Regions from separate parts of the Pseudomonas sp. NPDC089530 genome, predicted to be linked through region 1. Evidence: predicted binding sites of a transcription regulator. Region 1 holds the regulator's gene; each other region holds the start of a gene.

Region 1 (9,042 bases):
GACTCGATACCGTGGTCGACAGCGTTGCGCACCAAGTGCACCAGCGGGTCGGCCAGGGCCTCGACGAGGTTCTTGTCGAGGTCGGTCTCTTCGCCGACGAGCTCCAGGTTGATCTCTTTCTTGAGCTGGCGAGCCAGGTCGCGAACCAGGCGCGGGAAGCGCCCGAAGACCTTCTTGATCGGCTGCATCCGGGTCTTCATCACCGCGGTCTGCAGGTCGGCCGTGACCACGTCGAGGTTCGACACGGCCTTGGACATGGCTTCGTCGCCGCTGTTGAGGCCCAGGCGCACCAGGCGGTTACGCACCAGCACCAGCTCGCCGACCATGTTCATGATTTCGTCCAGGCGCGCGGTATCGACCCGCACCGTGGTTTCAGCTTCGCTGACCGGTTTTTCCGCCGGGGGCGCCGCTGGAGCACGGGCTGCTGCCGGAGCCCGGGCGGGCGCCGGGGCAGCCGCCGCTGGAGCCGGCTTCGGCGCTTCGGCCTTGGCCTCGGGCTTCTTCGCGGCCGGCTGGGCCACGGCGGCGGGTGCTGGGGCCGCAGCAGCGGTTGCGCTGCCGACCGCCGCCGCAGCGCCCGGCGCTTCGGAGAACTTGCCCTTGCCATGCAGCTCGTCGAGCAGGGATTCGAATTCCTGGTCGGTGATCAGGTCGCTACCGGCGGCCGCCGCGCTTGGCGCAGCCGGCGGTACCGCCGCGGCCACCGCGGACTCCAGCGCATCGACCGCAAAGTTGCCTTTGCCGTGCAACTGGTCCAGCAGGTCTTCGAATTCGTCGTCGGTGATTTCGTCGCTGGCCGCGGCCTTTTCCGCCGCAGGCGCGGCGGCCGAAGGCGCCACCGCATCCGCTGCGAACTGGCCCTTGCCATGCAACTGATCGAGCAGCGACTCGAACTCGTCATCGGTAATTTCGTCGCTGGCCGCTTCGCCTTCGGCTACGGGTGCAGCGGCCGGGGCCTGGGCCTCGGTCTTGGCGGCATTGAGCGAATCGAGCAACTGCTCGAACTCGCTGTCGGTGATATCGCCCGATTCGCTTTCAGCGACCGGCTCAGCCACCGGCTCGGCGGCCATTTCGACTTCGGCCGCCGGCTCGGCGACCTCCTCGGCTCCGGCAGGCTCGGCCAGACGGGCCAGGGCAGCCAGCAGTTCCGGGGTGGCGGCGGTAATCTCGGTACGCTCGCGGACCTGGCCGAACATGCCGTTCACCGCGTCTAGCGCTTCGAGCACCACGTCCATCAGTTCCGCGTCGACGCGACGCTCACCCTTGCGCAGGATGTCGAAAACGTTTTCGGCGATGTGGCAGCACTCCACCAGCTCGTTGAGCTGGAGGAAGCCGGCGCCCCCTTTTACAGTGTGAAAACCGCGAAAAATTGCGTTGAGCAGGTCCGCATCGTCTGGCCGGCTTTCCAGCTCGACCAGTTGTTCGGACAGTTGCTCTAGAATCTCGCCGGCCTCAACCAGAAAATCCTGAAGGATCTCTTCATCGGCGCCGAAGCTCATGTATGGGTGCTCCTAGAATCCAAGGCTGGAAAGCAAATCGTCGACATCGTCCTGACCGGATACAACGTCTTCACGTTTATCGGCATGAATCTGCGGACCTTCACCCTTGGCCAGATGTTTTTGCGGATCTTTTTCAGCGAGGATCGCCGCGCGGTCATGTTCGATACCGGCAAAACGATCGACCTGACTGGCCATCAGGACCAGTTTGAGCAGATTGCTCTCGACTTCGGTGACCAACTGGGTCACGCGCTTGATCACCTGACCGGTCAGGTCCTGGTAGTCCTGCGCCAACAGAATGTCGTTGAGGTTGCTCGAGACCGCGCGCGTTTCCTGCTCGCTACGGGTCAGGAAACCATCCACGCGGCGGGCCAGATCGCGGAACTCTTCCGCGCCCAGTTCGCGGCGCATGAAACGTCCCCAGTCGGCGCTCAGGGCCTGGGCTTCGCTGCTCAGGCCGTTGACCAACGGGGTGGCGCTCTCTACCAGGTCCATGGTGCGGTTGGCCGCGGCCTCGGTCAGCCTGACCACATAGGACAGGCGCTCGGTGGCATCCGTGATCTGTGAAACTTCCTCGGCTTGCGGCATATGCGGGTCAATCTGAAAATTGACGATGGCGCTATGCAGCTCGCGGGTGAGCTTGCCGACTTCCCGGTACAGGCCGCGGTCACGGGTCTGGTTGAGCTCATGGATCAGTTGCACTGCTTCGCCGAACTTGCCCTTTTCAAGGCTGTCGACCAGTTCCACTGCATGTTTTTTCAGGGTCGATTCAAAATCGCCCAATGAAGATTCGTTGTGCTCCATAGCTCCCCCCGTGGCGGAATGGTTCCACGCATCAACCAATGCGTTCGAAGATCTTCTCGATCTTCTCTTTCAACGCCTGGGCCGTGAAGGGCTTGACCACGTAGCCGTTTACTCCGGCCTGGGCCGCTTCGATGATCTGTTCGCGCTTGGCTTCAGCGGTCACCATGAGTACCGGCAGGTGCTTGAGTTTTTCATCGGCGCGCACGTGGCGCAGCAGATCGATACCGGTCATGCCAGGCATGTTCCAGTCCGTTACCAGAAAGTCGATGCTCCCACTGTTGAGAACCGGAATGGCGGTGGTGCCATCGTCGGCCTCGACCGTGTTGGTGAACCCCAGGTCACGCAACAGGTTCTTGATGATCCGCCGCATCGTTGAGAAGTCATCAACGATGAGGATTTTCATGTTCTTGTCCAATTCGACCTCCAAGCAGTCTTAAACGCGTCCAGCACCTGGACGCGCCATTCAATCAATCAGGCAGAGCACTCAACGACTGCATGGAATACACGCCGCAAGACCGACAACCTCGTGCCAGTCTCGTCCGCAGTGTCCCCACACTGCCTGTCAGCGCGCTCGCCACTCCCCCAAACGCCCCCGCAAACGGGCCGCGCACTGGCTGTGTAACTGGCTGACCCGCGATTCGCTGACCCCCAGGACCTCACCGATTTCCTTGAGATTCAGCTCTTCGTCGTAGTACAGCGCCAAGACCAGTCGCTCACGCTCCGGCAAATTGGCAATCGCATCCGCCAGCGCAGCCTGGAAACGTTCGTCCTCCAGGTCGCGCGACGGCTCGAGATGAGCACTCGCGCCATCCTCATGCAGCCCTTCATGCTCGCCGTCCTGCAACAGGTCGTCGAAGCTGAACAGGCGACTGCCCAAGGTGTCGTTCAAAATCCCGTAATAATCATCGAGACTCAATTGAAGTTCGGCCGCAACTTCATGATCTTTAGCGTCGCGACCGGTTTTAGCTTCAATTGCGCGGATCGCGTCACTCACCATCCGGGTATTGCGATGCACCGAACGCGGCGCCCAGTCACCTTTACGCACCTCGTCGAGCATCGCCCCACGGATACGGATACCCGCGTAGGTCTCGAAACTCGCGCCCTTGCTCGCGTCGTACTTGGTCGACACTTCGAGCAGGCCGATCATCCCGGCCTGGATCAGGTCCTCGACCTGGACGCTGGCCGGCAAGCGCGCCAGCAGGTGATAGGCAATACGCTTGACCAGCGGCGCATAGCGCTCGATCAGTTCGTACTGGCTGTCACGTGCCGACTTGCGGTAAAGATTGAAGCCGCTGGCGCTCATAGCACCGGTCCCGCTGTTTGATGCACGAGTCGCTCGACGAAAAATTCCAGATGCCCACGTGGGTTGGCCGGCAATGGCCAGGTATCGACTTTCTGTGCAATGGCCTTGAAGGCCAGCGCGCACTTCGAACGGGGAAACGCCTCATAGACCGCACGCTGCTTTTGCACGGCCTTGCGCACGCATTCGTCGTAAGGCACGGCGCCGACGTATTGTAGAGCCACGTCCAGGAAGCGATCAGTGACCTTGGTCAACTTGGCGAACAGGTTGCGACCTTCCTGGGGGCTCTGCGCCATGTTGGCGAGCACGCGGAAGCGGTTCATGCCGTAATCGCGATTGAGCAGCTTGATCAGCGCGTAGGCATCGGTGATCGAGGTCGGCTCGTCGCAGACCACCAGCAGCACTTCCTGGGCGGCGCGGACAAAACTGACTACCGAGTCACCGATACCCGCAGCGGTGTCGATCACCAGTACGTCGAGGTTGTCGCCGATATCGCTGAAGGCCTGGATCAGACCGGCATGCTGCGCCGGGCTCAGGTGCACCATGCTCTGGGTGCCGGACGCCGCCGGCACGATACGGATGCCGCCCGGCCCCTGCAGCAGCACGTCGCGCAGCTCGCAGCGGCCTTCGATGACATCGGCAAGGGTCCGTTTGGGCGTCAGACCCAGCAGGACGTCGACGTTCGCCAGCCCCAGGTCGGCGTCCAGCAGCATGACGCGCCGACCGAGCTCCGCTAGGGCCAGGGACAAGTTCACTGACACGTTAGTCTTGCCGACGCCACCTTTGCCGCCGGTCACCGCGATCACCTGTACGGGATGCATGCTGCCCATGTTCTTTCTTTACCTTGTCTTACTTAGACGGGGCCACATAACTGGCTGCGCGTTCACCAACGGAACAATGCCTGGCAGACCATCGATGTAGGTACATTGCAATCTTTTCATGAATCCCTCAGCCCACCCGTTTGGCCGGGTTGTGGTAGAGGTCAGCGAACATGTCGGCCATGGCTTCTTCGCTGGGTTCTTCCTGCATCTGCACGCTCACCGCACGACTGACCAGCTGGTGCCGGCGCGGCAAGTGCAGATCGTCTGGAATCCGTGGGCCATCGGTCAGATAGGCAACGGGGAGTTCGTGACTGATCGCCAGGCTCAGCACCTCACCAAGGCTGGCGGTTTCATCCAGTTTAGTCAGGATGCAGCCGGCCAGCCCGCAACGCTTGTAGCTGTGGTATGCGGCGGTTAGAACCTGTTTCTGGCTGGTGGTTGCCAAGACCAGATAATTTTTTGCGCGGATCCCGCGACCGGCCAGGCTTTCCAGCTGCATGCGCAGGGCCGGGTCGCTGGCTTGCAGACCGGCAGTATCGATCAGCACCACGCGCTTGCGCAGCAGCGGATCGAGGGCCTGGGCCAGGGACTGGCCCGGGTCGACATGGGTCACCGAGACATTGAGGATGCGGCCCAGGGTCTTGAGCTGCTCCTGGGCGCCGATGCGGTAGCTGTCCATGCTCACCAGCGCGATGTTCTGTGCGCCGTACTTGAGAACGTAGCGGGCCGCCAGCTTGGCCAGGGTGGTGGTCTTGCCCATGCCGGCGGGGCCGACCATGGCGATCACACCGCCCTCTTCCAGCGGCTCGGCTTCCGGGATCACGATCATCCGCGCCAGGTGGGCCAGCAGCATGCGCCAGGCCTGGCGAGGCTCGTCGATGTCCGTGATCAGCGCCAGCAGGTCGCGGGCCAGCGGACCGGACAGGCCGATACGCTGCAGGCGCCGCCAGAGGTTGGCCTGCTCGGGCCGGCTGCCTTGCAACTGGCTCCAGGCCAGGGAACCGAGCTGGACTTCCAGCAGCTCGCGCAGGCCATTGAGTTCGAAACGCATCGAGTCGAATGCCCGCGGATCGACGGCGGCCGGCGCGGCGACGACCGGGGCCGGACGCTGCGGCTCACTGAAGGTGGGTTCGATCAGCGGCTCGGCGGCGGTCAGCGGCAGGCCGGCGAACAGCTGGCGATTGGTGTTGGCATTGGTGTCGCCATCGCCACGCAGGCTCAGCTCGGCCTGGGCGGTGACGATGCGCGATTGAGTCTTGCGCAGCTCGTCCTCGAGCTCCATGTTCGGCACCCGGGGCGCCAGGGCCGACAGCTTGTAATCCAGGGCAGCCGTCAGTTCGACACCGCCGGCGATGCGGCGGTTGCCAATGATGGCGGCGTCGGCGCCCAGCTCATCACGAACCAGCTTCATGGCCTGACGCATATCGGCGGCGAAAAAACGCTTAACTTGCATAACCCACTACCTCAGCCGTTGGGCCCTACTGTCGCAACGATGGTCACTTGCTTGTTGTCGGGAATTTCCTGATAGGCCAACACGTGCAAGCCCGGGACCGCCAGGCGCCCGAAGCGCGAGAGCATCGCGCGAACCGGACCGGCTACCAGCAGAATCACCGGTTGACCTTGCATTTCCTGGCGCTGCGCGGCTTCGATCAACGAACGCTGCAGCTTCTCAGCCATGCTTGGCTCCAGCAGAACGCCCTCTTCCGAGCCTTGTCCTGCCTTCTGCAGACTATTGAGCAAGATTTGTTCCAACCTTGGTTCCAAGGTGATCACAGGCAGCTCAGACTCAGTCCCTACAATGCTTTGCACGATGGCGCGCGACAATCCGACGCGCACGGTCGCCACCAGAGCGGCAGTATCTTGACTCTTGGCGGCATTGTTCGCGATGGCTTCGGCGATGCTGCGGATATCCCGCACCGGCACCTGTTCGGCCAGCAGCGCCTGCAGCACCTTGAGCAACTGGGACAGGGAGAGAACGCCCGGCACCAGCTCTTCCGCCAGCTTTGGCGAGCCCTTGGCCAGCAATTGCAGGAGCTGCTGGACTTCTTCGTGGCCGATCAGCTCGCTGGAGTGCTTGTACAGAATCTGGTTGAGGTGGGTGGCGACCACAGTACTGGCGTCGACCACGGTGTAACCCAGCGACTGCGCCTGGGCGCGCTGGCTGATCTCGATCCAGACCGCCTCCAGGCCGAAGGCCGGATCTTTGGCGGTGATGCCATTGAGCGAGCCGTAGACCTGCCCCGGGTTGATCGCCAGTTCGCGATCCGGGTAGATCTCGGCCTCGGCCAGGATCACCCCCATCAGGGTCAGCCGGTAGGCGCTCGGCGCCAGGTCGAGGTTGTCGCGAATGTGCACGGTCGGCATGAGGAAGCCCAGGTCCTGGGACAGCTTCTTGCGCACGCCCTTGATCCGTGCCAGCAATTGCCCGCCCTGGTTGCGGTCCACCAGGGGAATCAGGCGGTAGCCGACTTCCAGGCCGATCATGTCGATCTGGGTCACGTCGTCCCAACCCAGCTCCTTGGTTTCCAGGGCCCGGGCCGGCGAAGGCAGCAGGTCCTGCTGGCGCTGGACCTCTTCCAGGGCGCGGGCCTTGACCACGTTCTGACGCTTCCAGAACAGGTACGCCGCGCCGGCCGCCAGGGCCGCCATGCTCAGGAAGGAAAAGTGCGGCATGCCCGGCACCAGGCCCATCACCGCCATCAGGCCGGCAGCGACGGCCAGGGCCCGGGGCGAGGCGAACATCTGCCGGTTGATCTGCTTGCCCATGTCCTCGGAACCGGAGGCACGGGTCACCATGATCGCGGCCGCGGTAGACAGCAGCAGCGACGGCAATTGCGCCACCAAACCGTCACCGATGGTCAGCAGCGCGTACACCCGGCCGGCATCGCCGAAGGACATGTTGTGCTGGAAGATACCGACCGCCATACCGCCGATCAGGTTGATGAACAGGATCAGCAGGCCGGCAATGGCGTCGCCGCGGACGAACTTGCTGGCACCGTCCATGGAGCCGTAGAACTCGGCCTCCTGGGCCACTTCCTGGCGCCGCGCCTTGGCCTGGGCCTGATCGATCAGGCCGGCGTTGAGGTCGGCGTCGATGGCCATCTGCTTGCCCGGCATCGCATCGAGGGTGAAGCGCGCGCTCACCTCGGAGATACGCCCGGCACCCTTGGTCACCACCACGAAGTTGATGATCATCAGGATCGCGAACACCACGATACCGACCACATAGTTACCGCCGATCACCACTTCGCCGAAGGCCTGGATCACCTTGCCCGCGGCGGCGTGGCCGTCCTGGCCGTGGAGCATCACCACCCGCGTGGACGCCACGTTCAGCGCCAGGCGCAACAGGGTCGCCACCAGCAGGATGGTGGGGAATACCGCAAAATCCAGAGGCCGCAAGGCGTACACGCAAACCAGCAGCACGACGATCGACAGCGCGATGTTGAAGGTGAAGAACACGTCCAGCAGGAACGGCGGCACCGGCAGCATCATCATGGCCAGCATGACCAGCAGCAACAGCGGCACACCCAGGTTCCCCCGACTGAGTTCAGTCAGGTTAGTGCGAGCCGTGCTGATTAACTGAGAGCGATCCACCGGTATTCCCCGTTCCCTAAAGCAAACTTTTGACGCCTGGAAGCGGCGCAGGGCGGGTATTGCAAGAAGCTTTCCAACTTTGGCCCGATGCTCGAACTGATTTATGGCGTTGCGCCATCAACCACTGCAAAAGTCACGTTCAGCGCCATCGCGAGCCAGCTCGAGCCGTGCAGGATCATCGACCCTGCACAACTCGAGAAACTCAGGAATCGCGGCGCAGATCCGGCGGAATCGGCAGATCCTTGAGGGGCTCGGGGCGCTTGCCCTTGCCGGCCTGGTGCTGGCGAATCTGATAGACGTAGGCCAGCACCTGGGCCACCGCCAGATAGAGCCCGCCAGGAATTTCCTGCTCCAGCTCGGTGGAGTGGTAGATCGAACGCGCCAGCGCCGGCGACTCCAGCAACAGCACCTCGTTGGCCACCGCGATCTCGCGAATCTTCAGCGCCAGGAAATCAGTGCCCTTGGCCAGCAATACCGGTGCCCCGCCCTTCTCGGCGTCGTACTTGAGCGCCACCGCATAGTGGGTCGGGTTGGTGATGACCACATCCGCCTCGGGGATCGCCGCCATCATCCGTCGCTGCGACATCTCGCGCTGGGTCTGGCGAATACGCTGTTTGACCTCGGGCCGCCCCTCCTGGTCCTTGTGCTCGTCCCGCACTTCCTGCTTGGTCATCAACAGTTTCTTGTAGCTCTGGTACAGCTGTACCGGCACGTCCACCGCCGCGATCAGGATCAGCCCGCAGGCCATCCACAAGGTACTCCAGGCCACCAGCCGGACACTGTGGGCGATGGCCCGCTCCAAGGGCTCATGGGCGATCTGCAGAAAGTCGTCGATATCCGAAGACAGCACCGACAGCGCGACGAAGAGCACCACCACGAACTTGGCGAAGGCCTTGACCAGCTCGATCAGCGAGGTCGGGGAAGCCATACGCTTCATCCCGCTGAGGGGGTTCATGCGACTGAACTTGGGCGCCATGCTCTTGGTGGAGAACAGCCAGCCACCCAGGGAAATGGGACCGATCAGCGC
Region 2 (11,443 bases), on a different contig from region 1:
TTCGCGCCGAACATCGGGTGCACAGTTACGAACACGACCCGAAAGCCGCCTCCTATGGCCTGGAAGCAGCGGAAAAGCTGGGCCTCGACCCGGCACAGGTGTTCAAGACGCTGTTGGCCAGCAGTGAAAAGGGCGAGTTGCTGGTGGCGGTGGTGCCGGTCGTCGGAAGTCTCGATCTCAAGGCCCTGGCCCATGCGGCGGGGGTGAAAAAGGCCGAAATGGCCGACCCGGCCGCCGCGCAGCGGGCAACCGGCTACCTGTTGGGCGGGATCAGCCCGCTGGGGCAGAAAAAACGCCTGCGCACCTTTATCGACGACAGTGCGCAACCCTTTGCCAGCATCTTCGTCAGCGCCGGTCGGCGCGGGCTCGAGGTCGAGCTCTCCGCCAGCGTGCTGGCCGAGCACACCCAGGCGAAATTTGCCGCTATCGGTCGCGACTGATTCGGCGGGTGGCAGAAGGCCTCGTCCGAGGTTTCAGCATCTGAGTGGAAGAGGGTGCGAGGCGGGAGGCGTAGCGACAGCGGAGCCGGCGAACCGGCTCCGCTGCGATCATTGGGCGCTGCTGTAGCGGCGAACGCCCGATTCCATCTGTGGCAGCTGTGCGGCGGTGCTGCCGGAGGCCTGGAACAGCACCAGGTGTTCGGCGGCGACGCGGATTCCCACGTCGGCACCGACCTGATGATCGGCGTGGCTGGGGAAGATCGACTCCAGCTGGCTGCCGGTCGGCAGCTGCAGGCGGTACAGGGTCGAGGCACCCTGGAAGCTCTTGCCGACGATCCGCGCCTTGAGGGCGCTGTCCGGGGCGTAAACGATGTCGTCCGGGCGTAGCAGCACATCCACTGCGCCACCGGCTGGCCAGGTATAGGCCCGGTTGCCGCGCAGCACTCCCAGTTCGGTTTGCACCGACTCCGGGCTGTCCAGCTGGCCGCGAATGAAATAGCCCTGGCCGATAAAGCTCGCCACGAACGGCGTCAGCGGTTCGTGATAGAGGTTGTACGGCGTATCCCATTGCTCCAGGCGGCCTTCCTTGAACACCCCAACGTGATCGCTGACGGCAAAGGCTTCTTCCTGGTCGTGGGTAACCAGGATCGCACTGGTGCCCCGCGTCTTGAGGATGTCGCGCACCTCGTGGCTGAGCTTGCGCCGCAGTTCGCCGTCGAGGTTGGAGAACGGTTCGTCGAGCAGCAGCAACTGCGGTTCCGGTGCCAGTGCCCGGGCCAGGGCGACCCGCTGTTGCTGGCCGCCGGACAGTTCGTGGGGGAAGCGCTTGCCGAGGTTCTTCAGGTTGACCAGCTCCAGCAGCTCTTCGACGATCCGGTCCTTGCGCGGATGCTTGCGGATGCCGAAGGCGATGTTGTCCGCCACGCTCAGGTGCGGGAACAGCGCGTAGTCCTGGAACACCATGCCGATCCGCCGACGCTCCGGCGCCAGGGTGAAACCGGCGCTGGAGATGGTTTCGCCGGCCAGCTGGATCTCCCCTTCGTGCACCGGTTCGAAACCGGCAATCGCCCGCAGGGTCGTGGTCTTGCCGCAACCGGAGGAGCCGAGCAGGCAGCCGATATCGCCGGCGTTGAGGTGCAGGTTGAGGTTCTGCACGACCCGCTGGTCCTGATAGCCGCAGGCGAGATTACGCAGATTGAGCAGTAATGGCTGGCTCATGCGTGGTGGTACGCCGGCTCGACCAGGAACTCGAGCAGGGCCTTTTGTGCGTGGAGGCGGTTTTCAGCCTGGTCCCAGGCCACGGAGCGTGGGTCGTCCAACAGATCGAGGCTGATTTCCTCGCCACGGTGGGCGGGCAGGCAGTGCATGAACAGCACGTCCTCGGCGGCCAGGTCGAGTAGCGCGCGATTGACCTGGAACGGCGCGAACAGCTTGAGGCGCTCGGCGGTTTCGTCTTCCTGGCCCATGGAGGTCCAGACGTCGGTGCTCACCAGGTGGGCGCCGATCACCGCGTCTTTCGGATCGCGCACGATGCTCACCCGGTCGCCGGCCCGGGCGACGAATTCAGGGTTGGGCTCGTAGCCCGCGGGGCAGGCGATGCGCAGTTGGAAGTCGAACTGGATCGCCGCTTCTATATAACTGTTGCACATATTGTTGCCGTCGCCGATCCAGGCCACGGTCTTGCCCTGGATCGAGCCGCGGTGTTCCAGGAAGGTTTGCATATCGGCCAGCAACTGGCAGGGGTGCAGGTCGTCGGACAGGCCGTTGATCACCGGTACCCGGGAATTGGCCGCGAACTCGGTCAGGGTGCGGTGGGCAAAGGTACGGATCATCACCGCGTCGAGCATGCGCGACATGACGATGGCGCAATCGCTGATCGGCTCGCCGCGACCCAGCTGGGTGTCGCGTGGCGACAGGAAGATTGCCTGGCCGCCGAGCTGGATCATGCCGGCTTCGAAAGACAGGCGGGTGCGGGTAGAGGACTTCTCGAAAATCATCCCGAGAACGCGGTTTTTCAGAGGCTCGAAGAGTACGCCGCGATTACGCAGGTCCTTCAGCTCGATGCCTCGACGAATCACGCTGACCAGCTCTTCGGGCGTGCAATCCATCAGGGAGAGAAAGTGCCTTGCGCTCATCATTAACTACCTTTTTGCAACGGACCGCAGATACTCAAAGCCTTGTTTTATCGAGAAACGGGCGAGACCTGCGGCGAAAGCCGCACGGGGGCGACGAAATAGGGGAAGGCGCGATCTTATAATTAAATGTCGCGTCTTACCAATAGTAGGCTTGGTATCTGGGTTTTCACCCGGTTTCAAGCGGAGGGCTGAACCCGATCGAGCGGTGCCGCGGCGCATGGAACCCGCTCTATCCACACTGGAAACGTTCCGTCGGAAGCGACCGGACAGTCCATTTGTACACTGTGCCTCGGCCGCTTTGCAACGAACCCCGCGGCGCATGCCGCTATCAGATATATAGCCGGCGCGAGCCTGCATTCGAGAGATCTCGGCCTGAAACATTTCCTAAGACAAAGTGCCGAGGTTATAAAGGCGCACCGGCAACAGGGAAGTGCTTGGCATGGAATCGAAAGAACAGCAATTGAAGACACTGTTGGGGTTGACCACACGCACCCTGACCGACCTGACTGCATCCATTACCTCGATGTCCTTCGAGTTGCTGCGCAGCGAGGACAGCGTGACGCGCAACGCCGCGCGGCAGATGATCGATCGGATGATGACCATCAGCGGCAATCTGGACGAACACTGGCGGCTGCTCGCCGAGTTCAGCGGCGCGCAGGACGGCGAAGCCCCGCTGGATGGCATGACGCCCATCACCCGTCAGGACGATTCCCCCAGGCTTCCTTCCAACTGAGCCATCGGCGGGCCTGATGCCCGGCGATTCACAAGACGAACGTCCCTAGCGCCGCCCCCGGTCTGGCACCATAGTTTTGTTCCCGCGGCCTGACGCTGGCCGCCCCGAACAAAACAGAGACTGGCCATGACCAAGACTCTCCATCACCGTGCCTGCCACCTGTGTGAAGCCATCTGTGGCTTGACCATAGAAACCACTGAAGTCGACGGCGGCGCCCCGCAGATCACCTCGATCAAGGGCGATGCGCAGGACAGCTTCAGTCGCGGCCATATCTGCCCCAAGGCCGTGGCGCTGCAAGACATCCAGAACGACCCGGACCGGCTGCGCCAGCCCATGCGCAGGGTCGGCGGCGAATGGCAGGCCATCGAGTGGGACGAGGCTTTCAGCCTGGTGGCCGAGCGCCTGGCGGCGATCCAGGAGCGGCATGGCCAGAATGCGGTGGCGGTCTATCAGGGCAACCCCAGCGTGCACAACTATGGGTTGATGACCCACAGCAATTATTTTCTCGGCCTGCTGAAAACCCGTAACCGGTTTTCCGCTACCTCGGTGGACCAACTGCCGCAGCACCTGAGCAGCTACCTGATGTACGGCCACGGGTTGCTATTGCCGATCCCGGATATCGACCACACCGATTTCATGCTGATCCTGGGGGGCAATCCGCTGGCGTCCAACGGCAGCATCATGACCGTGCCCGACGTGGAGAAACGCCTGAAGGCGATCCAGGCGCGAGGCGGCAAAGTGGTGGTGGTCGATCCCCGGCGCAGCGAGACGGCGGCAATGGCCGACCAGCATGTGTTCGTCCGCCCGGGGGGCGATGTCGCGCTGCTGTTCGGCATGCTGCAGACGATCTTCGAGGAAGGACTGACCCGCGACAGCCATCTGCCGGTGGATGGCCTGGCCGAGGTGCGCCAAGCCATTTCCGGTTTCAGCGCCGAAGCCATGAGCCCGTTGTGTTCGGTGCCGGCGCTGCAGATCCGTCAACTGGCGCGAGACTTCGCCGCGGCGGATAAGGCGGTGTGTTACGGCCGCATGGGGGTTTCCACCCAGGCGTTCGGCACCCTCTGCCATTGGCTGGTGCAACTGCTCAACCTGGTGACCGGCAACCTGGACCGGATCGGCGGTGCCCTGTGCACCGAGCCGGCGGTGGATCTGGTGGCGGCGACCGCGGGCGGGCATTTCAATGCCTGGCAAAGCCGGGTATCCGGACGTCCCGAATACGGCGGCGAGCTACCGGTCTCCGCCCTGGCCGAAGAGATGCTGACCGAAGGGGAGGGGCAGGTGCGGGCGCTGATCACAGTGGCCGGCAATCCGGTGTTGTCCACCCCCAATGGGCGGCAGCTGGAGCAGGCGCTGGATGGCCTGGAGTTCATGGTCAGCGTCGACCTGTACATCAACGAAACCACGCGTTACGCGGACCTGATCCTGCCCTCGACCTCGGCCCTGGAGAACGATCATTACGACACCACCTTCAATATGTTCGCGGTGCGTAATGTCAGTCGCTTCAACCGGGCGATCCTGCCCAAGCCGGAGGGGGCGCTGCATGACTGGGAAATCTTCGTCGGCCTGGCCAGGGCCTTCGCCGCGCGGACCGGCAAGGAGCTCAAGCCGACCGTGGCCCCGGCGCAGATGATTGACAGGGGGCTGCACGCGGGGTCGTATGGCGAGGCGTCCGGGTTCAACCTGTCCGTGGCGACGCTGGCCGACCATCCTCACGGGATCGACCTGGGGCCGCTCAAACCCAACCTGGCGGCGCGCCTGAAAACCGAGAACCGACGGGTGCAGGCGGCTCCCGCGGCGATCATGGCGGACCTCAAGCGCTTTGCCGCGTTGCAGGCTCCTGCGGCCGATGAACTGGTGATGATCGGGCGGCGTCATGTGCGCAGCAACAATTCGTGGATGCACAACTACCATCGGCTGGTGAAGGGCAAGCCGCGGCACCAGTTGCTGATGCACCCCGATGACCTGAGCCGGCGTGGGCTGGCTGACGGGCAGCGGGTGCGGGTCAGCTCGCGGGTCGGGGCGATCGAGGTGGAAGTCCTGGCCAGCAGCGAGATGATGCCTGGCGTGGTCAGTCTGCCCCATGGCTGGGGGCATGGGCGGCCGGGCGTGCAAATGAGCATCGCCATGGCGCAGCCCGGGTCGAGTGCCAATGACCTGACCGACGAGCGTCAGCTGGATGAGCTATCGGGTAATGCCGCGCTCAATGGGGTGCCGGTGAAGGTGGAGGCGGCCTGAGAAGTCTGTCGGAGAGGCCGAGCATGGCGCTTGGCTTTCCGTTACAATGCGCCACCGTGCCGACAACTGCGTCGGAAAGTTCAGCCGAGGTGCTCCATGGATATCATCGAAACTATTAAAGAGCAGATTGCCAACAACACCATTCTGCTTTACATGAAAGGCTCGCCGAATGCCCCGCAGTGCGGCTTCTCCGCGAAAGCCGCTCAGGCCGTGATGGGTTGTGGCGAGAAGTTCGCTTACGTGGACATCCTGCAGAACCCGGAAATCCGCGCCAACCTGCCTAAATACGCCAACTGGCCGACTTTCCCGCAACTGTGGGTGGCTGGTGAACTGGTCGGCGGCAGCGACATCATGGCTGAGATGTTCGCCAATGGTGAGTTGCAGACCCTGATCAAGGCCGCTGCCGAAAAAGCCGCTGCCAAGACCGAAGCCTGATTCGCCTTGCAGGAGCGAGCTGCTCGCTCCTGCAACTTGTGTGGATTCATCCACACAATAAAAAAGCCCCGCCCTCGTAAGAGAGGCGGGGCTTTTTCATGGGGTGAAAACCTGGGGAAGTTACTCGTCGCCCATCTGCGATTGCAGGTAGTTTTCCAGGCCGACTTTATCGATCAGGCCCAGTTGGGTTTCCAGCCAGTCGATATGTTCTTCTTCGGATTCCAGGATGTCTTCCAGCAGCTCGCGGCTACCGAAGTCACCGACCGACTCGCAATGGGCGATGGCGGCTTTCAGGTCAGCGTGGCCGGTACGCTCGATGCGCAGGTCGCACTCGAGCATTTCCTTGGTGTGTTCGCCGATGTGCAGTTTGCCCAGGTCCTGGACGTTTGGCAGGCCTTCGAGGAAGAGGATGCGCTTGATCAGCTTGTCCGCATGCTTCATCTCGTCGATGGACTCATGGTATTCGTGCTTACCCAGCTTGTTCAGGCCCCAGTCTTCGTACATGCGGGCATGCAGGAAATACTGATTGATCGCGACCAGTTCATTGGCAAGGATTTTGTTGAGATGCTGGATGACTGTGATGTCGCCTTTCATGGTGGGGTCCTGCCCTGTAATTAGCGGTATATAGGGCAGAGTTTGAGCCGCACAGTGATGAGTGTCAAACCTAAGTTGTTGAATAATATATGAAAATTAATCGGAATAAGAATGTTTGTGTTCTGCGTTTTGACGCTAAGCGCTTGAATTACAGGCATAAAAAAGCCGGACATGAAGTCCGGCTCTTTTAAATGGCGCTAATTACGCAACATTAAATTCTACGGGGTAAGGAATCGCTGGCTGGCTGCTTTGCAGTTCGGTCAGGGTTTCGCGAACCACCTGCTTGGCCAGGCAGGCGCATTTTCCGCATTGGCTGGCAACGCCGGTCGCCTGGCGTACTTCACGATAGCTGCAGCAACCGTCGTAGATTGCATCGCGGATTTGTCCGTCGGTGACGCCAGTGCAGAGGCAGACATACATAAGGTGAGAACCGTCGCTGGTTAGGGCTCAATGCACCGGATCTTAATGTTAACGAGAATGATTGTCAAAGTTGTTTCCCCAGGCTTTTGGCCGGGTTCGTGTCTGGCAGACGAACGGTTTTTTCCAGGGTGATGGCCAGTTGCCTCGCAGCGGCGTTTTTTTGATGCCGGCCCCAGGGGGCGGAAAAACCACTAAGGACAGCTCAAAAACGCAGTGTATGATGTGCGGTCCTTACGAAGCGGGATCGAGTCACAGGGCTGTCGCTTAGCGGCGTCAGACTGGCTGGGTCTCATCTTCATCCGATCACACCAGGAGATATCCAATGAGCGTACTCGTAGGCAAACAAGCCCCTGACTTCACCGTTCCAGCCGTTCTCGGCAATGGCGAAATCGTCGACAGCTTCACCCTGTCCTCGGCCATCAAAGGCAAATACGGCCTGGTGTTCTTCTACCCACTGGACTTCACCTTCGTCTGCCCGTCCGAGCTGATCGCCCTGGACCACCGCATGGCTGACTTCAAGGCGCGCAACGTTGAAGTGATCGCTGTTTCGATCGACTCGCACTTCACTCACAACGCCTGGCGCAACACTCCGATCAATGCCGGCGGCATCGGTCAGGTCCAGTACATCATGGCTGCCGACATGAAGCACGACATCGCCAAGGCTTACGACGTTGAGTCCGAAGGCGGCGTGGCTTTCCGCGGCGCATTCCTGATCGACGACAAAGGCGTGGTTCGTTCGCAGATCGTCAACGACCTGCCGCTGGGCCGTAACATGGAAGAGCTGATCCGTCTGGTCGACGCTCTGCAGTTCCACGAAGAGCACGGCGAAGTTTGCCCAGCCAACTGGAAGAAGGGTGACAAGGGCATGACCGCTTCGCCAGAAGGCGTTGCTGCTTACCTGAGCGAGAACGCCGGCAAGCTGTAAGCCGCGCTTCACGCATAAAAAAACCGGCCCAAGGGCCGGTTTTTTTATGCGCGGATGGCTCAGTGACGGTATCAGTCGTTGAAGTCTTCCCAGCCGCCCATTTCCTTCCAGCGATTGACGATGCCGCAGAACAGGTCGGCGGTTTTCTCGGTGTCATAGCGTGCGGAATGCGCCTCACGGCCATCGAAGTCGATGTCGGCGGCCTGGCACGCCTTGGCCAGCACGGTTTGACCGTAAGCCAGGCCGGCGAGCGTCGCGGTGTCGAAGCTGGAGAACGGATGGAACGGGTTACGTTTCATGTCCAGCCGCGCGACAGCCGCGTTGAGGAAGCCCAGGTCGAAGCTGCTGTTGTGGCCGACCAGAATCGCGCGCTTGCAACCGTTGGCCTTCAGGGCCTTGCGCACGCTGCGGAAGATATCGTTCAGCGCGGTTTCTTCGCTGACCGCCATGCGCAGCGGGTGGTCGAGCTTGATCCCGGTGAACTCCAGCGCCGCAGGTTCGATGTTGGCGCCTTCGAAAGGCTCAACACGGAAAAACAGGGTGTGCTCGGGGAACACGAAACCCTTTTCATCCATGCCGATGATGGTCGCGGCAATCTCCAGCAGAGCGTCGGTGGCCGAGTTGAAACCACCGGTTTCAACGTCGACGACTACCGGCAGGTAACCACGAAAGCGTGCTGCCATTGGATGACGCGAGCCACCACCGCCTTGACCGTCCTGCTCGTCGTCGTAATGGTCTTCACTCACGCGTATTCCTCCAGCAGGCGCCAGCGCAGTTTTTCACCGGCGCGCAGCGGGATGACGTTCAGCTCGCCGAAAGGCAGGCTGGCAGGGGCGGTCCATTCTTCGCGAACCAGGGTGATGCGATCGGTGTTGGCAGGCAGGCCATAGAAGCGCGGGCCATTGAGGCTGGCGAAGGCTTCCAGCTTGTCCAGCGCGTTGCGCTGTTCGAAGGCCTCGGCGTACAGCTCGATCGCGGCATAGGCGGTGTAGCAGCCGGCGCAGCCACAGGCTGCTTCCTTGGCATGCTGGGCGTGGGGCGCAGAGTCGGTGCCGAGGAAGAACTTCTGGCTGCCGCTGGTGGCGGCCTCGAGCAGCGCCTCCTGGTGCACGTTGCGCTTGAGGATCGGCAGGCAATAGAAGTGCGGACGAATCCCGCCGACCAGCATGTGGTTGCGGTTGTACAGCAGGTGGTGGGCGGTGATGGTCGCGCCGACGTTGGCCGTCGCCTCGTTGACGAATTGCACGGCGTCACGGGTGGTGATGTGTTCGAACACCACCTTGAGCGTCGGGAAACGCTCGACGACACGGCGCATGTGCTCGTCGATGAACTGCTTCTCGCGGTCGAACACATCGACTTCGCTACGGGTGACTTCGCCGTGGACTAGCAGCGGCATGCCGACTTCGGCCATGGCCTCCAGCGCCGGGAAGATCTTGTCGATGCTGGTGACGCCCGAGTCCGAGTTGGTGGTCGCGCCGGCCGGGTAGAGCTTGGCGGCGTGAACGAAACCACTGGCCTTGGCCGCGCGGATTTCTTCGGGCTGGGTGCGATCGGTGAGGTAGAGCACCATCAGCGGTTCGAAGCGGCTGCTGGCCGGCCGCGCAGCGAGGATACGCTGGCGATAGGCGTCGGCTTCAGCGGCGTTGCGCACCGGAGGTACCAGGTTAGGCATGATGATGGCGCGGCCAAAGGTGCGCGCGACATCCGCGACAGTATTGGTCAACACGGCACCATCGCGAAGATGAATATGCCAGTCGTCGGGACGCAGCAGGGTCAGGCGGTCGGACATGGGGGGGTTCCAGGCGGGTCAAACTCCAGGGAATGCTACCGGAAAAGACTCTTGCAGGCACTCGCTATCAAGTTTTGCGTAAAGCTTCCGATATCCCGAAGGTATGCCGTAAACGGGCATTTCGATTTTCGTGATGTACAAGTCAGTGGAGCCTCCCGTGCGCCAGCGTTATCTAGCCTTGCTCAGTGTGTTTGCCAGCCTTCCCGCGATGGCACTGACTTTCCAGACTCGTCTGGAGAGCATTGAGTGGACGGTCGAAGGCGATAAGTTCGAGTGCCGTCTGAGCCAGCCGATCACCGATTTCGGCGCCGGGGAGTTCGTGCGCCGTGCCGGCGAGCAGGCGACGTTCCGCCTCAAGGCGTTCAATCCGATGCTGGCTGGCGGTTCGGCCACGCTGCTCGCAGCCGCCGCGCCGTGGCAACCGGGGCGCGGCGATATCAACCTGGGGTCGGTACGGCTCGGTAGCGGCGATGTACTGCTCAACAGCTCGCAACTGCAGGCCGGGCGACTGATCGGTGGGTTGATGGATGGCCGCAGCCCGGTGGTCCGCCACTATTCCCGTGAGGGTGGGGTGTCCGAAGTACGCCTGCTGCCGGTCAAGTTCAGCAAGGCCTATGGCGATTATCAGCGCTGTGTCGCCAAGCTGCTGCCGATGAACTTCGATCAGGTCAGGCAATCCGAGGTGGGCTTCCCCGGGGGCGGCATCGATCTGGATGCCAAGGCCAAGGCTAAGCTGCAGGTGATGCTCGAGTTCCTCAAGGCCGATCCGACGGTCAATCACATCCAGCTCGACGGCCACTCGGACAACAGCGGCAATCGCCTGGCCAACCGTGATCTGTCACGCCGCCGGGCGCTGGCGGTGATGGAGTTCTTCAAGGCCAACGGCGTTCCCGAGTCGCAGATCGAGATGCGTTTCCACGGCGAACGTTACCCGCTGGCGCCCAATACCAACGCTGCGAACCGGGCGAAGAACCGTCGGGTCAATGTGCAACTGGAGCGGGTGCCGGTCGTGGAAAAAACGGCTCCCCAGGCGGCCGCCTCCGCCAACGCCGCGGCGACTTCCTGAAACGGCTGTCGTCGTCGCCCGCTCGACATAATCTGTCGCTTCGTCGTCATAAGCTGTCGCCCCTCTGTAAATTATCCGCGTTGACCGGTAGAATTGACCGCTTTCCGTAGAACCCCGTGGAGTGATGGCATGGCGGACGTAAACAAGGTCGTTCTGGCGTATTCCGGCGGCCTGGACACTTCGGTGATCCTCAAGTGGCTGCAGGATACTTATAACTGTGAAGTGGTGACGTTCACCGCTGACCTGGGTCAGGGCGAAGAGGTCGAACCGGCACGTGCCAAGGCGCAAGCCATGGGCGTTAAAGAGATCTATATCGACGACCTGCGCGAAGAGTTCGTTCGCGATTTCGTATTCCCGATGTTCCGTGCCAACACCGTCTACGAAGGTGAGTACCTGCTGGGTACCTCCATCGCTCGTCCGTTGATCGCCAAGCGCCTGATCGAAATCGCCAACGAAACCGGCGCCGACGCCATTTCTCACGGCGCCACCGGCAAGGGCAACGACCAGGTGCGTTTCGAACTGGGTGCCTACGCCCTGAAACCAGGCGTGAAAGTGATCGCTCCCTGGCGCGAGTGGGACCTGCTGTCCCGCGAGAAGCTGATGGACTACGCCGAGAAGCACGGGATCCCGATCGAGCGTCACGGCATCACTACTACTCCGCTTCGCCGATC
Region 3 (11,443 bases), on a different contig from region 1:
TTCGGTGCTGGCTTCGGCGATCCGGGTCAGCACTTCGCCGGTGGCCGGGTTGAGGATGGGTTCGGCAACACCCTGGCCGGCAACCAGTTCGCCGTCGATCAGCAACGCGGTGGGCATCGGAGTCTGCGCGCCAGCCATGTTCCGGGTTCTCTTTTCTTGTATGGCCATGGGGCTCCCCTGTGACGCAAGCCCGGCCTTCTGCATAGGAATGGCAAGAGACTAGTAGGGGGGCTTGCGCTCGACAAATACCAAATACTGAATGCAGCGTTCGATTAAATAGATGGCTTGCGCCCACCGTGGGGCTGTTCGCGAGCCACGGTGAGGAACGGGTCCACCAGCGCCGGCCGGGCCGTGCCGCGGCGCCAGGCCAGGCCGACATCGAGGGTCTGGCTCAGGTCGGCGATGGGCCTGGCTTCGATGATGTCGCCCTCCAGCGACCAGGGGCGGTAAGTCATGTCCGGCTGGATCGAGACCCCGAGCCCGGCCGCCACCAGGCTGCGCACCGCTTCGGTGGAAGCGGTGCGCAGGGTGACGTGGGGTTGCAGGCCGGCGCCGGACCACAGGCGCTGGGCGTTGCGGTCCATTTCATCGACGTTGAGCTGGATCAGCGGCTCGCGGGCGACGTCCGCCAGGTTGATGCTGTCGCGTTCCAGCAGCGGATGCCGGGCGGGCAGCCACAGGCGATGCGGGGAGTGGGTCAGCACTTCGGTCTGCAGGGCGTGGCGGTCCTCGAGGTTGGAGAGGATCAGCACCCCGACGTCGATCTCGCCGCTCACCAGCAAATGTTCGATGTAGGGGCGTTCGTCCTCCATCACGCGGATGCCCACATTGGGGTAGGCACGCTGGAAGCGGGTGAGCAGGTCGGCCAGGTAATACCCGGCGACCAGGCTGGTGACGCCGACGGTCAACTGGCCGGCTACCGGGTCGGTGCTCTGTTGCAGGCTGCGCTTGGCATTGTCGACGGTGGCCAGGATCAGGTGCGCCTGGCGCAGGAACTGGTGGCCCTGGTGGGTCAGGGTCATGCCCTTGGCATGGCGGTTGAACAGGCTGACGCCGATTTCCTGCTCGAGCTGCTGGATCGCCAGGGTCAGGGTCGACTGGGAAATGAACACCGCCTGGGCGGCAGCCGAGATCGAGCCGGTCTCGGCTACGGCGATGAAGTGTCGGATCTGGCGCAAGGTCATCATGGGCAATCACCGGGCAGGCATTTTTATCGATTTTTGCGAGTGTATATCGCTTTAATCGAAGGGCTGTCCATGGCCCCGGCTGCCCCTGGCGAAGCAACATCTGGAAGCACACTCGGGCCCAGAAAGAGGGCACTTCGCTCTAGGCTGATGGCCTTATCGATTCGGTGAACTCAAGTTTCTGGAGGTTGGGATGAACACCCGTGGATTGCTCGATCAATTACTCAAGTCCGGGCAGGAGCTGTTGCAGAACAAGGCCGGGGCGCAGCCGAACAAGGCCCCCGGCGCCGACAAGGGCGCACTGGGCAGCTTGCTCGGTGGCGGCTCCGGCAATCTGGGCAGCCTGTTGTCCGGTGCCGGAGGTGGCGCCCTGGCCGCCGGGGCCATGGGCTTGCTGCTGGGCAATAAAAAGGCCCGCAGTTTCGGTGGCAAGGCGCTGGCCTACGGCGGCCTGGCGGCACTCGGGGTGATCGCCTACAAGGCCTACGGCAACTGGCAGGCGCAGCAGGCCGGTGCGCCAAAGGCCGAGCCGCAGACCCTCGACCGGCTGCCTGCGCAACAGGTCGAGCAGCATAGCCAGGCGATCCTCAAGGCGCTGGTCGCCGCGGCCAAGGCCGATGGCCATATCGATGAGCGCGAGCGCGCCTTGATCGAAGGCGAATTCACCCGCCTGGACAACGATCAGGCGTTGCAGCACTGGTTGCACGCCGAGCTCAACAAACCCCTGGACCCGGCGGATGTGGCGCGGGCCGCCGGCACCCCGGAAATGGCCGCTGAAATGTACGTCGCCAGCGTGATGCTGGTGGACGAGGAAAACTTCATGGAAAAGGCCTACCTGGAGGAGCTGGCGCGGCAGCTCAAGCTGGAGCCGGGGTTGAAGCTCGAGCTGGAAAAGCAGGTGCGACAGGCCAGCCTCTGACGCCTGCCGGGCGTGCGTGGGACAGCGCTCCGCACGCCCCCGTGGATGGCTGAAGTAGCGTCCGTTTCTGCCGGAATGTCACTGGCGGCGCTCGACTCACCTGGCGGAAAGTAGCCGTCCAGAGCAGGCGCTGCATTTCGCTCCGGGTGAGACGTGGTGCGCAACACACTGATTAAGGATGGCACGCCCTCGGCTATACTCCCCACCATTTGAATGGCCCCGAGGACTGACTGTGAAGAACTGGACGTTGCGCCAACGCATTTTGGCGAGCTTTGCGGTGATTATCACCATCATGCTGTTGATGGTCGTGGCCTCTTACTCCCGTCTGCTGAAGATCGAAGCCGGTGAAGAACGCATGCGTTCCGACGCCATCCCGGGGGTCTATTTCAGCTCGATGATCCGCGGTTCGTGGGTCGACAGTTATCTGCGCATCCAGGAAATCATTGGCATGAAAGTCGGCAAGGGTGTCAGTGCCGAGGATGAGGCCGACTTCAAGAACTTCGAGCAACGCCTGCAGAAATACATGGCTAGCTACAAGGAAACCCTGCGCAGCGAGGCAGACCTACGGGAGTTCGACGAATTCGAAAAACACCATCAGGATCTTCTCAAGGCCCAGGCCATGGTTCTGGAGCTGCATCGGCGCAACCAGGCCGCCGAGGCTGTCCGCGTGTTCCATGAGCAGTTGACCCCGACCTGGATTGCCGGGCGGATGAAGCTCAACGACATCATCGACGAGAACAAAGGCGTAGCCGACTCGGCCGCGGCGCAGATCGATGACGCGGTGCTCGCCGCCAAGATCAGCATGGGCGTTTCCCTGCTGGTGGCGATCCTGGCGGCGGCCCTGTGCGGCCTGCTGCTGATGCGCGCGATCATGGCGCCGATGAACCGCATCGTGAATATTCTCGACATCATGCGCAGCGGCGACCTGACCAACCGCCTGAACCTGGAGCGCAAGGACGAATTCGGCGCCGTGGAAACCGGCTTCAACGACATGATGACCGAACTCAACTCCCTGGTGTCCCAGGCGCAGCGCTCCTCGGTCCAGGTCACCACCTCGGTCACCGAGATTGCCGCCACCTCCAAGCAGCAACAGGCGACGGCCACCGAAACCGCGGCGACCACCACCGAAATTGGCGCTACCTCCCGGGAAATCGCCGCGACTTCCCGGGATCTGGTGCGCACCATGACCGAAGTCTCCACCGCCGCCGACCAGGCCTCGGTGCTGGCCGGTTCCGGCCAGCAGGGCCTGGCGCGGATGGAAGACACCATGCACTCGGTGATGGGCGCGGCCGACCTGGTCAACGCCAAACTGGCGATCCTCAACGAGAAGGCCGGCAACATCAACCAGGTGGTGGTGACCATCGTCAAGGTCGCCGACCAGACCAACCTGCTGTCGCTCAACGCCGCGATCGAGGCCGAGAAGGCCGGCGAATACGGCCGCGGTTTCGCCGTGGTGGCCACCGAAGTGCGGCGCCTGGCGGACCAGACCGCGGTCGCCACCTACGACATCGAGCAGATGGTGCGCGAGATCCAGTCGGCGGTCTCGGCCGGGGTCATGGGCATGGACAAGTTCTCCGAGGAAGTGCGCCGCGGCATGGCCGAAGTGCAGCAGGTCGGCGAGCAACTGTCGCAAATCATCCATCAGGTCCAGGCGCTGGCGCCGCGGGTCTTGATGGTCAACGAAGGCATGCAGGCCCAGGCCACTGGCGCCGAACAGATCAACCACGCCCTGGTGCAGTTGGGCGACGCCAGCAGCCAGACCGTCGAGTCGCTGCGCCAGGCCAGTTTCGCCATCGATGAACTGAGCCAGGTGGCGGTGGGGCTGCGCAGCGGCGTCTCGCGTTTCAAAGTCTGATGAACGAGCTCGCAGCGACACGCGGCGCAGGGACGGTGACGAAAAACGCGCTGTTCCTGGTGTTTCGCATCGGTACCGAACGTTATGCCTTGCAGGCCGTCGAGGTGGCCGAAGTATTGCCGCGCCTGCAACTCAAGCCGATTCCCCGGGCCCCGGCCTGGGTGGCCGGGGTCTTCGCCCATCGCGGCAGCGTGGTGCCGGTGATCGACCTCTGCGCCCTGACCTTTGGCGAGCCGGCCCGGCAACGCACCAGCACCCGCCTGGTGCTGGTCCACTACCGCCAGCAGGCCGAGCAGCCCGCGCGGTTGCTGGGGCTGATCCTGGAGCAGGCCACCGACACCCTGCGTTGCGACCCGCAGGACTTCAAGGCTTATGGCCTGGATAACCGCCATGCGCCGTATCTGGGACCGGTCTACGAAGATGCCCAGGGCCTGTTGCAGTGGGTGCGGGTCGACGACCTGCTGGATGCCCAGGTGCGGGCCTTGCTGTTTCCCTCGCCACCGCTGGATCTGGCGCTGCTCGGGGAGTCGTCATGAGCGGCGACCAGCGATTTTTCGATTTCCTCAAGGAGCGCATCGGCCTGGACGTGGCCTCGGTGGGCCCGGCGATCATCGAGCGCGCGGTGCGCCAGCGCAGCCTCGCCCAGCAGGCGCCGAGCACCGACCATTACTGGCAGACTCTGCAGGGTTCGCCGGATGAACAGCAGGCGCTGATCGAGGCGGTAATCGTCCCGGAAACCTGGTTTTTCCGTTACCCGGAATCCTTCGCCACCCTGGCCAAGCTCGCCCTCGCGCGCCTGGCCGCCCTCAAGGGCATGCGCGCGTTGCGCATCCTCAGCCTGCCATGCTCCACCGGCGAGGAGCCGTACTCCATTGCCATGGCCTTGCTCGATGCCGGGCTGGCGCCCCATCAGTTCAAGGTCGATGGCTTCGATGTCAGCCCGCTGTCGGTCGAGCGGGCCAGGCAGGCGGTGTATGGCAAGAACTCCTTTCGGGGCCAGCACAGCGATTTTCGCGAGCGGCATTTCGCCGCCGATGATGAGCGCTACCGCCTCAGCGAGCGGGTCCGCGAGCAGGTGCGCTTGCAGGTCGGCAACCTCCTGGACCCGACCCTGCTGGTCAACGAGCCACCCTACGATTTCGTCTTCTGTCGCAACCTGCTGATCTATTTCGACCAGCCGACCCAGCGCCAGGTATTCGAAGTGCTCAAGCGCCTGACTCACGTCGAAGGGGTGCTGTTCATCGGCCCGGCCGAGGGCAGCCTGCTGGGGCGCCTGGGCATGCGTTCGATCGGCGTTGCCCAGTCCTTCGCCTTCAGCCGGGATAACGGACCCGAGCCCGCCCCGGCGCCGGCCTTCGTGCCGAGTGCGTTGCCGTTGCGCCAGCCGCTGCGCAGCGTCGCCCCGCCGGTGCGCAGCCGGCCGTTCGCCAGCGCGGTATCGACCCCGGCGATCAGCCCGATCCCGGCGTCGGCCAAGCCGGCCAGCGACGCCGCGACCCTGCTGGCCAGCATCGCGGCCCTGGCCAACGAAGGCAAAAGCGCCGAGGCCCGGATGGCGTGCGAGCATTACCTGGCGAACCATGAGCCGGTGGCGCAGGTGTTCTATTGGCTGGGGCTGCTCAGCGATGTGGCGGGCAGTGCCCTGGAGGCCCAGGGGTTCTATCGCAAGGCCTTGTACCTGGACCCGCAGCATGCCGAATCGCTGGTGCACCTGGCCGCCTTGCTGGCCTCCCAGGGGGATGCCGCCGGTGCCCGTCGATTGCAGGAGCGCGCGGCCCGTAGCGGCCGCGCCGCAGACAGTGAGCGTAAATCATGAGCGGTGCTGTTTCGTTGAACGTGACCCACGAAGATGCCCAGGCCATCGACGATTGCTGGAACCGGATCGGTATCCACGGCGACAAGAGTTGCCCGTTGCTGGCCGCGCATGTGCATTGCCGCAACTGCTCGGTGTATTCCGCGGCGGCCACCCGCTTGCTCGACCGTTATGCGTTGCAGCAGGAACACCACGAACAAGCGGTGGCGGCCGAGGCCGACACGGATATCGTCACCCGCTCGATCTTGATGTTCCGCCTGGGGGAGGAGTGGCTGGGCATTGCCATCCGCTGCCTGGTGGAGGTGGCGCCGCTGCAGGCGATCCATTCCCTGCCGCACCAGCGTTCGCGGGCTTTGCTGGGGGTGGCGAATGTGCGGGGCGCGCTGGTGGCCTGCCTGTCGCTGGTGGAACTGCTGGGGCTGGATGCCACCCAGACGGTTGCCGCGGGCGGGCGGGTCATGCCGCGCATGCTGATCATCGCCGCCCAGGGCGGTCCGGTGGTGGTGCCGGTGGACGAGGTGGAGGGCATCCATGCCATCGACGAGCGGACCCTGAATGCCGCGGTGGTTTCCGGTCAGCAGGCCAGCGCCAAGTACACCCGGGGCGTCCTGCAGTGGCGAGGGCGCAGCCTGCGTTGGCTGGATGAAGAACAGCTGCTGTCTGCCGTGACCCGGAGCCTGACATGACCCCCGATCAAATGCGCGACGCCTCGCTGCTCGAACTCTTCAGCCTGGAGGCCGAGGCCCAGACCCAGGTGCTCAGTGCCGGCCTGCTGGCGCTGGAGCGCAACCCGATCCAGGCCGAGCAGCTGGAAGCCTGCATGCGCGCGGCCCATTCGCTCAAGGGCGCGGCACGGATCGTCGGGATCGATGCCGGGGTCAGCGTGGCCCACGTGATGGAAGATTGCCTGGTCAGCGCCCAGGAAGGGCGGCTGTATCTGCAGCCGGAACATATCGACGCCCTGCTGCAAGGCACGGATTTCCTGATGCGTATCGCCACGCCGGGCAGCAGCCAGGTCGCCGAGCAGGACATCCAGGCCTATGTGGCGCTCATGGAGCAACTGAGCAGCTCGGCGGGCGTGGCGCCGGGCATTGTCCTGCCTCGGGTCGAACCGGGCCTGCCGCCGATGGCCGAGTTGCAACTGCAGGTCGCGCCCGTCGAACCCGAGCCGGAGCTTGTGCTCCCGCCATTCGAGATGCCGCAGGAAGCATCGCAGGAGGGCCAGCAGGAAGCGCCCGCGGCCGCCTACAAGGGCAAGAAACTGGCCGAAGGCGGTGAGCGGGTGTTGCGGGTCACGGCCGAACGCCTGAACAGCCTGCTCGATCTGTCGAGCAAGTCGCTGGTGGAAACCCAGCGCCTGAAGCCGTATCTGGCGACCTTGCAGCGCCTCAAGCGCATGCAGAGCAACGGCCTGCGGGCCCTGGAAAACCTCAATGGGCACCTCAAGGAGCAGGTGCTGGGCCTCGAGGCCCAGGAAGCCCTGGAGGATGCGCGGCGCCTGCTGGCCGAATCCCAGCAATTGCTGATCGAGAAAACCGCCGAACTGGATGAGTTCGGCTGGCAGGCCAGCCAGCGCGCCCAGGTGCTCTACGACACCGCTCTGGCCTGTCGCATGCGGCCGTTCGCCGATGTGTTGGTGGGCCAGGCGCGGATGGTCCGCGACCTGGGGCGCAGCCTGGGCAAGCAGGTGCGCCTGGAAGTCGAGGGCGAGAAGACCCAGGTCGATCGCGACGTCCTGGAAAAACTCGAGGCGCCGCTGACCCACCTGCTGCGCAACGCGGTCGATCACGGCATCGAGACGCCCGAGCAGCGGCTGCTGGCGGGCAAGCCGGTGGAAGGCCTGATTCGTTTGCGCGCCTCGCACCAGGCCGGGCTGCTGGTGCTGGAGCTCAGCGACGACGGCAACGGCGTCGACTTGGAACGGGTGCGCCAGAGCATTGTCGAACGCCAGCTGTCGCCGGCCGAGACCGCGGCCCAGCTGAGCGAGGAAGAACTGCTGACCTTCCTGTTCCTGCCGGGTTTCAGCCTGCGGGACAAGGTCACCGAGGTGTCCGGGCGCGGTGTCGGCCTGGACGCGGTGCAGCACATGGTACGCCAACTGCGCGGCGCGGTGCGGCTGGAGCAGGTGGCGGGGCAGGGCAGTTGCTTCCACCTCGAAGTGCCGCTGACCCTGTCGGTGGTGCGCAGCCTGGTGGTGGAGGTGGGCGAAGAGGCTTATGCCTTTCCGCTGGCGCATATCGAACGCATGTGCGACCTGGAGCCCGACGACATTGTCCAGCTCGAAGGACGCCAGCATTTCTGGCACGAAGGTCGCCATGTCGGGCTGGTCGCAGCCAGCCAGTTGTTGCACCGCCCGGCGGGGCAGAGCAACGAATCCACGCTCAAGGTCGTGGTGATCCGCGAGCGCGATGCGGTCTATGGCGTGGCGGTCGAGCGCTTCATTGGCGAACGGACCCTGGTGGTGCTGCCGCTGGACGAGCGCCTGGGCAAGGTCCAGGACATTTCCGCCGGGGCCTTGCTCGACGACGGCTCGGTAGTGTTGATCGTCGATGTCGAAGACATGCTGCGTTCGGTGGACAAGTTGCTCAATACCGGCCGCCTGGAGCGTATCGCGCGCCACAACCGGCATCAGGCCGAGACAGCGCGCAAGCGCATCCTGGTGGTCGACGACTCGCTTACCGTGCGGGAACTGCAACGCAAGCTGCTGCTTAACCGTGGTTACGACGTAGCGGTCGCCGTCGACGGCATGGATGGCTGGAACGCCCTGCGGTCGGAAGACTTCGACCTGCTGATCACTGACATCGATATGCCCCGAATGGATGGGATTGAATTGGTCACACTCCTGCGCCGTGACAATCGCCTGCAGTCGCTGCCGGTGATGGTGGTTTCCTACAAGGATCGCGAAGAGGACCGGCGCCGTGGACTGGATGCCGGAGCCGACTATTATCTAGCCAAAGCCAGTTTCCATGACGACGCCCTGCTGGATGCGGTGGTGGAACTGATTGGAGGAGCGCGGGCATGAAGATCGCGATCGTCAATGACATGCCCATGGCGGTGGAGGCCCTGCGCCGGGCCCTGGCCTTCGAGCCCAGCCACGAAGTGGTGTGGGTCGCGACCAACGGCGCCGAGGCGGTCGAATACTGCGCGCGGCTGACGCCCGACCTGATCCTGATGGACCTGATCATGCCGGTGATGGACGGCGTCGAGGCGACCCGCCGGATCATGGCCGAAACGCCCTGCGCGATCGTGATTGTCACGGTGGACCGCCAGCAGAACGTGCATCGGGTTTTCGAAGCCATGGGCCATGGCGCACTGGACGTGGTCGATACGCCGGCCCTGGGGGCCGGCAATGCACAGGAAGCAGCAGCCCCCTTGTTGCGCAAGATCCTCAATATCGGCTGGCTGATCGGCCAGCAACGCAATAGCCGCTTGCGTTCGGCACCGGCGTCTCCGCGGGCCATGGCGCAACGCCAGGGACTGGTGGCGATCGGTTCGTCCGCCGGTGGCCCGGCGGCGCTGGAGGTGCTGCTCAAGGGGTTGCCGGGCAATTTCCCGGCCGCCATCGTGCTGGTGCAGCATGTCGACCAGGTGTTCGCCGCAGGCATGGCCGAGTGGCTCAGCACCTCCTCCGGGCTCAAGGTGCGCCTGGCCCGCGAAGGCGAGCCGCCAGAGAGCGGGACGGTGCTGCTGGCCGGGACCAACCACCATATCCGGTTGTTGAAGAACGGCACCCTGGCCTACACCGCCGAACCGGTGAACGAGATCTATCGGCCATCGATCGATGTGTTTTTTGAAAGCGTCGCCAGTTACTGGAATGGCGACGCGGTCGGCGTACTGCTGACCGGCATGGGCCGCGACGGCGCCCAGGGCCTGAAACTGATGCGCGACCAGGGGTATCTGACCATCGCCCAGGACCAGAATAGTAGTGCGGTGTATGGCATGCCCAAGGCGGCCGCTGCCATCGACGCCGCCACAGAGATTCGCCCACTGGACAAGATCGCTCCACGATTGCTGGAGATATTTGCCAAATGACCGACAAACGCAGCTGTCCTGGCCAGGTAGCAACTCAGGTGACAACCCATGAATGATTTACAGCTCGACGATTTCAAGACCGATGAAAATGCTGCGATGGTGCTGCTGGTCGACGACCAGGCCATGATCGGTGAGGCTGTGCGGCGTGGGTTGGCGAATGAAGAAAACATCGACTTCCACTTTTGTGCCGACCCCCACCAGGCCATTGCCCAGGCGATCCGCATCAAGCCCACGGTGATCCTGCAGGACCTGGTGATGCCGGGGCTGGACGGCTTGACGCTGGTGCGCGAGTACCGCAACCACCCGGCGACCCAGAATATTCCGATCATCGTGCTTTCGACCAAGGAAGACCCGCTGATCAAGAGCGCGGCCTTCGCTGCCGGGGCCAACGATTACCTGGTCAAGCTGCCGGACAACATCGAGCTGGTGGCGCGCATTCGCTACCACTCGCGCTCCTACATGACCCTGTTGCAGCGCGACGCGGCCTATCGCGCGTTGCGGGTCAGCCAGCAGCAGCTGCTCGACACCAACCTGGTGCTGCAGCGCCTGATGAACTCCGACGGCCTGACCGGGCTCTCCAACCGCCGGCATTTCGACGAGTACCTGGAGCTGGAGTGGCGTCGGGCCATGCGCGACCAGACCCAGCTGTCGCTGCTGATGATCGATGTCGACTACTTCAAGTCCTACAACGACACCTTCGGCCACCTGGAAGGCGACGAAGCCTTGCGCAAGGTGGCGGAGGCGATTCGCGAGGCCAGCAGCCGACCGTCGGATCTGCCGGCGCGTTATGGCGGCGAGGAATTCGCCCTGGTGCTGCCGAACACCTCGCCCGGCGGGGCGCGGCTGGTGGCCGAGAAACTGCGCCAGACCGTCGCCGCCCTGAAGATTCCCCATATCGCGCCGACCGAAGGGGCCAGCCTGACCATCAGCATCGGCCTGTCGACCATGACTCCGCAGCCGAGTACCAGTTACCGGCAATTGATCTCGGCGGCCGACAAGGGCCTGTATCTGGCCAAGGACAATGGTCGCAATCAGGTAGGGATAGAGTGAAAAAAACCGACGCCACGGAGGCCTAAAGCCGCCAGGCGGGCTGCCGTGACAGCGTGATTACGTTATACTCGCCGGCTTTCAAAAGTTCGCCAACGAGTGCTGCCTGCCATGGAAATCAACCCGATCCTTAACACTATCAAGGACCTGTCCGAGCGCTCCGAAACTATTCGGGGGTATCTTTGACTACGATCAAAAGCATGAGCGTCTGATTGAAGTCAATCGCGAGCTTGAAGATCCGAACGTCTGGAACAAACCCGAATACGCCCAGGAACTGGGCCGCGAGCGTTCTACGCTGGCGCAGATCGTCGAGACCCTGGACGAGCTGTCCGGTGGCCTGGCCGATTGCCGCGACCTGCTGGACATGGCCGTCGAAGAGAACGACGAAGGCGCGGTAGGCGATGTGGTCGCCGAACTGGCCCGTCTCGAGGAATCCCTGGCCAAGCTGGAATTCCGTCGCATGTTCAGCGGCGAGATGGACATGAACAACGCCTACCTGGACATCCAGGCCGGCTCCGGCGGCACCGAAGCCCAGGACTGGGCCAACATCCTGTTGCGCATGTACCTGCGCTGGGCCGACAAGCGCGGTTTCG

What was found. Region 1 encodes FliA, which starts transcription of late flagellar genes. Its sites were predicted from a motif close to CTAAAGTTTNNNNNNNNNNNGCCGNTAA; they were not measured.
Region 2: a site for FliA is predicted at 9,773-9,800, ahead of ACQKQA_RS12340 (flagellar protein MotY). Genes of this name have one in related genera too.
Region 3: a site for FliA is predicted at 2,153-2,180, ahead of ACQKQA_RS26220 (methyl-accepting chemotaxis protein). Genes of this name have one in related genera too.

What each region holds. Positions count from the first base shown of each region.
Region 1 covers NZ_JBNNVU010000069.1:19,807-28,848, reverse strand. The annotation lists partial or broken gene ACQKQA_RS22195 (chemotaxis protein CheA) at 1-1,499, opposite strand, end outside; gene ACQKQA_RS22190 (protein phosphatase CheZ) at 1,512-2,300, opposite strand; gene ACQKQA_RS22185 (chemotaxis response regulator CheY) at 2,332-2,703, opposite strand; gene fliA (RNA polymerase sigma factor FliA) at 2,863-3,603, opposite strand; gene fleN (flagellar synthesis regulator FleN) at 3,600-4,430, opposite strand; gene flhF (flagellar biosynthesis protein FlhF) at 4,549-5,874, opposite strand; gene flhA (flagellar biosynthesis protein FlhA) at 5,886-8,015, opposite strand; gene flhB (flagellar biosynthesis protein FlhB) at 8,218-9,042, opposite strand, start outside.
Region 2 covers NZ_JBNNVU010000025.1:55-11,497, reverse strand. The annotation lists gene ybaK (Cys-tRNA(Pro) deacylase) at 1-440, shown strand, start outside; gene ACQKQA_RS12390 (ABC transporter ATP-binding protein) at 549-1,658, opposite strand; gene argF (ornithine carbamoyltransferase) at 1,655-2,575, opposite strand; gene ACQKQA_RS12380 (hypothetical protein) at 3,015-3,308, shown strand; gene ACQKQA_RS12375 (molybdopterin oxidoreductase family protein) at 3,435-5,543, shown strand; gene grxD (Grx4 family monothiol glutaredoxin) at 5,640-5,978, shown strand; gene bfr (bacterioferritin) at 6,099-6,572, opposite strand; gene ACQKQA_RS12360 (bacterioferritin-associated ferredoxin) at 6,774-6,992, opposite strand; gene ACQKQA_RS12355 (peroxiredoxin) at 7,315-7,917, shown strand; gene rnt (ribonuclease T) at 7,989-8,663, opposite strand; gene pyrC (dihydroorotase) at 8,660-9,706, opposite strand; gene ACQKQA_RS12340 (flagellar protein MotY) at 9,864-10,772, shown strand; partial or broken gene ACQKQA_RS12335 (argininosuccinate synthase domain-containing protein) at 10,902-11,443, shown strand, end outside.
Region 3 covers NZ_JBNNVU010000104.1:1,049-12,491, reverse strand. The annotation lists gene ACQKQA_RS26235 (gamma-aminobutyraldehyde dehydrogenase) at 1-168, opposite strand, end outside; gene ACQKQA_RS26230 (LysR family transcriptional regulator) at 273-1,187, opposite strand; gene ACQKQA_RS26225 (tellurite resistance TerB family protein) at 1,378-2,103, shown strand; gene ACQKQA_RS26220 (methyl-accepting chemotaxis protein) at 2,336-3,958, shown strand; gene ACQKQA_RS26215 (chemotaxis protein CheW) at 3,958-4,494, shown strand; gene ACQKQA_RS26210 (CheR family methyltransferase) at 4,491-5,774, shown strand; gene ACQKQA_RS26205 (chemotaxis protein CheW) at 5,771-6,457, shown strand; gene ACQKQA_RS26200 (hybrid sensor histidine kinase/response regulator) at 6,454-8,793, shown strand; gene ACQKQA_RS26195 (chemotaxis response regulator protein-glutamate methylesterase) at 8,790-9,803, shown strand; gene ACQKQA_RS26190 (diguanylate cyclase domain-containing protein) at 9,852-10,853, shown strand; one part of gene prfB (peptide chain release factor 2) at 10,962-11,033, shown strand; one part of gene prfB (peptide chain release factor 2) at 11,035-11,443, shown strand, end outside.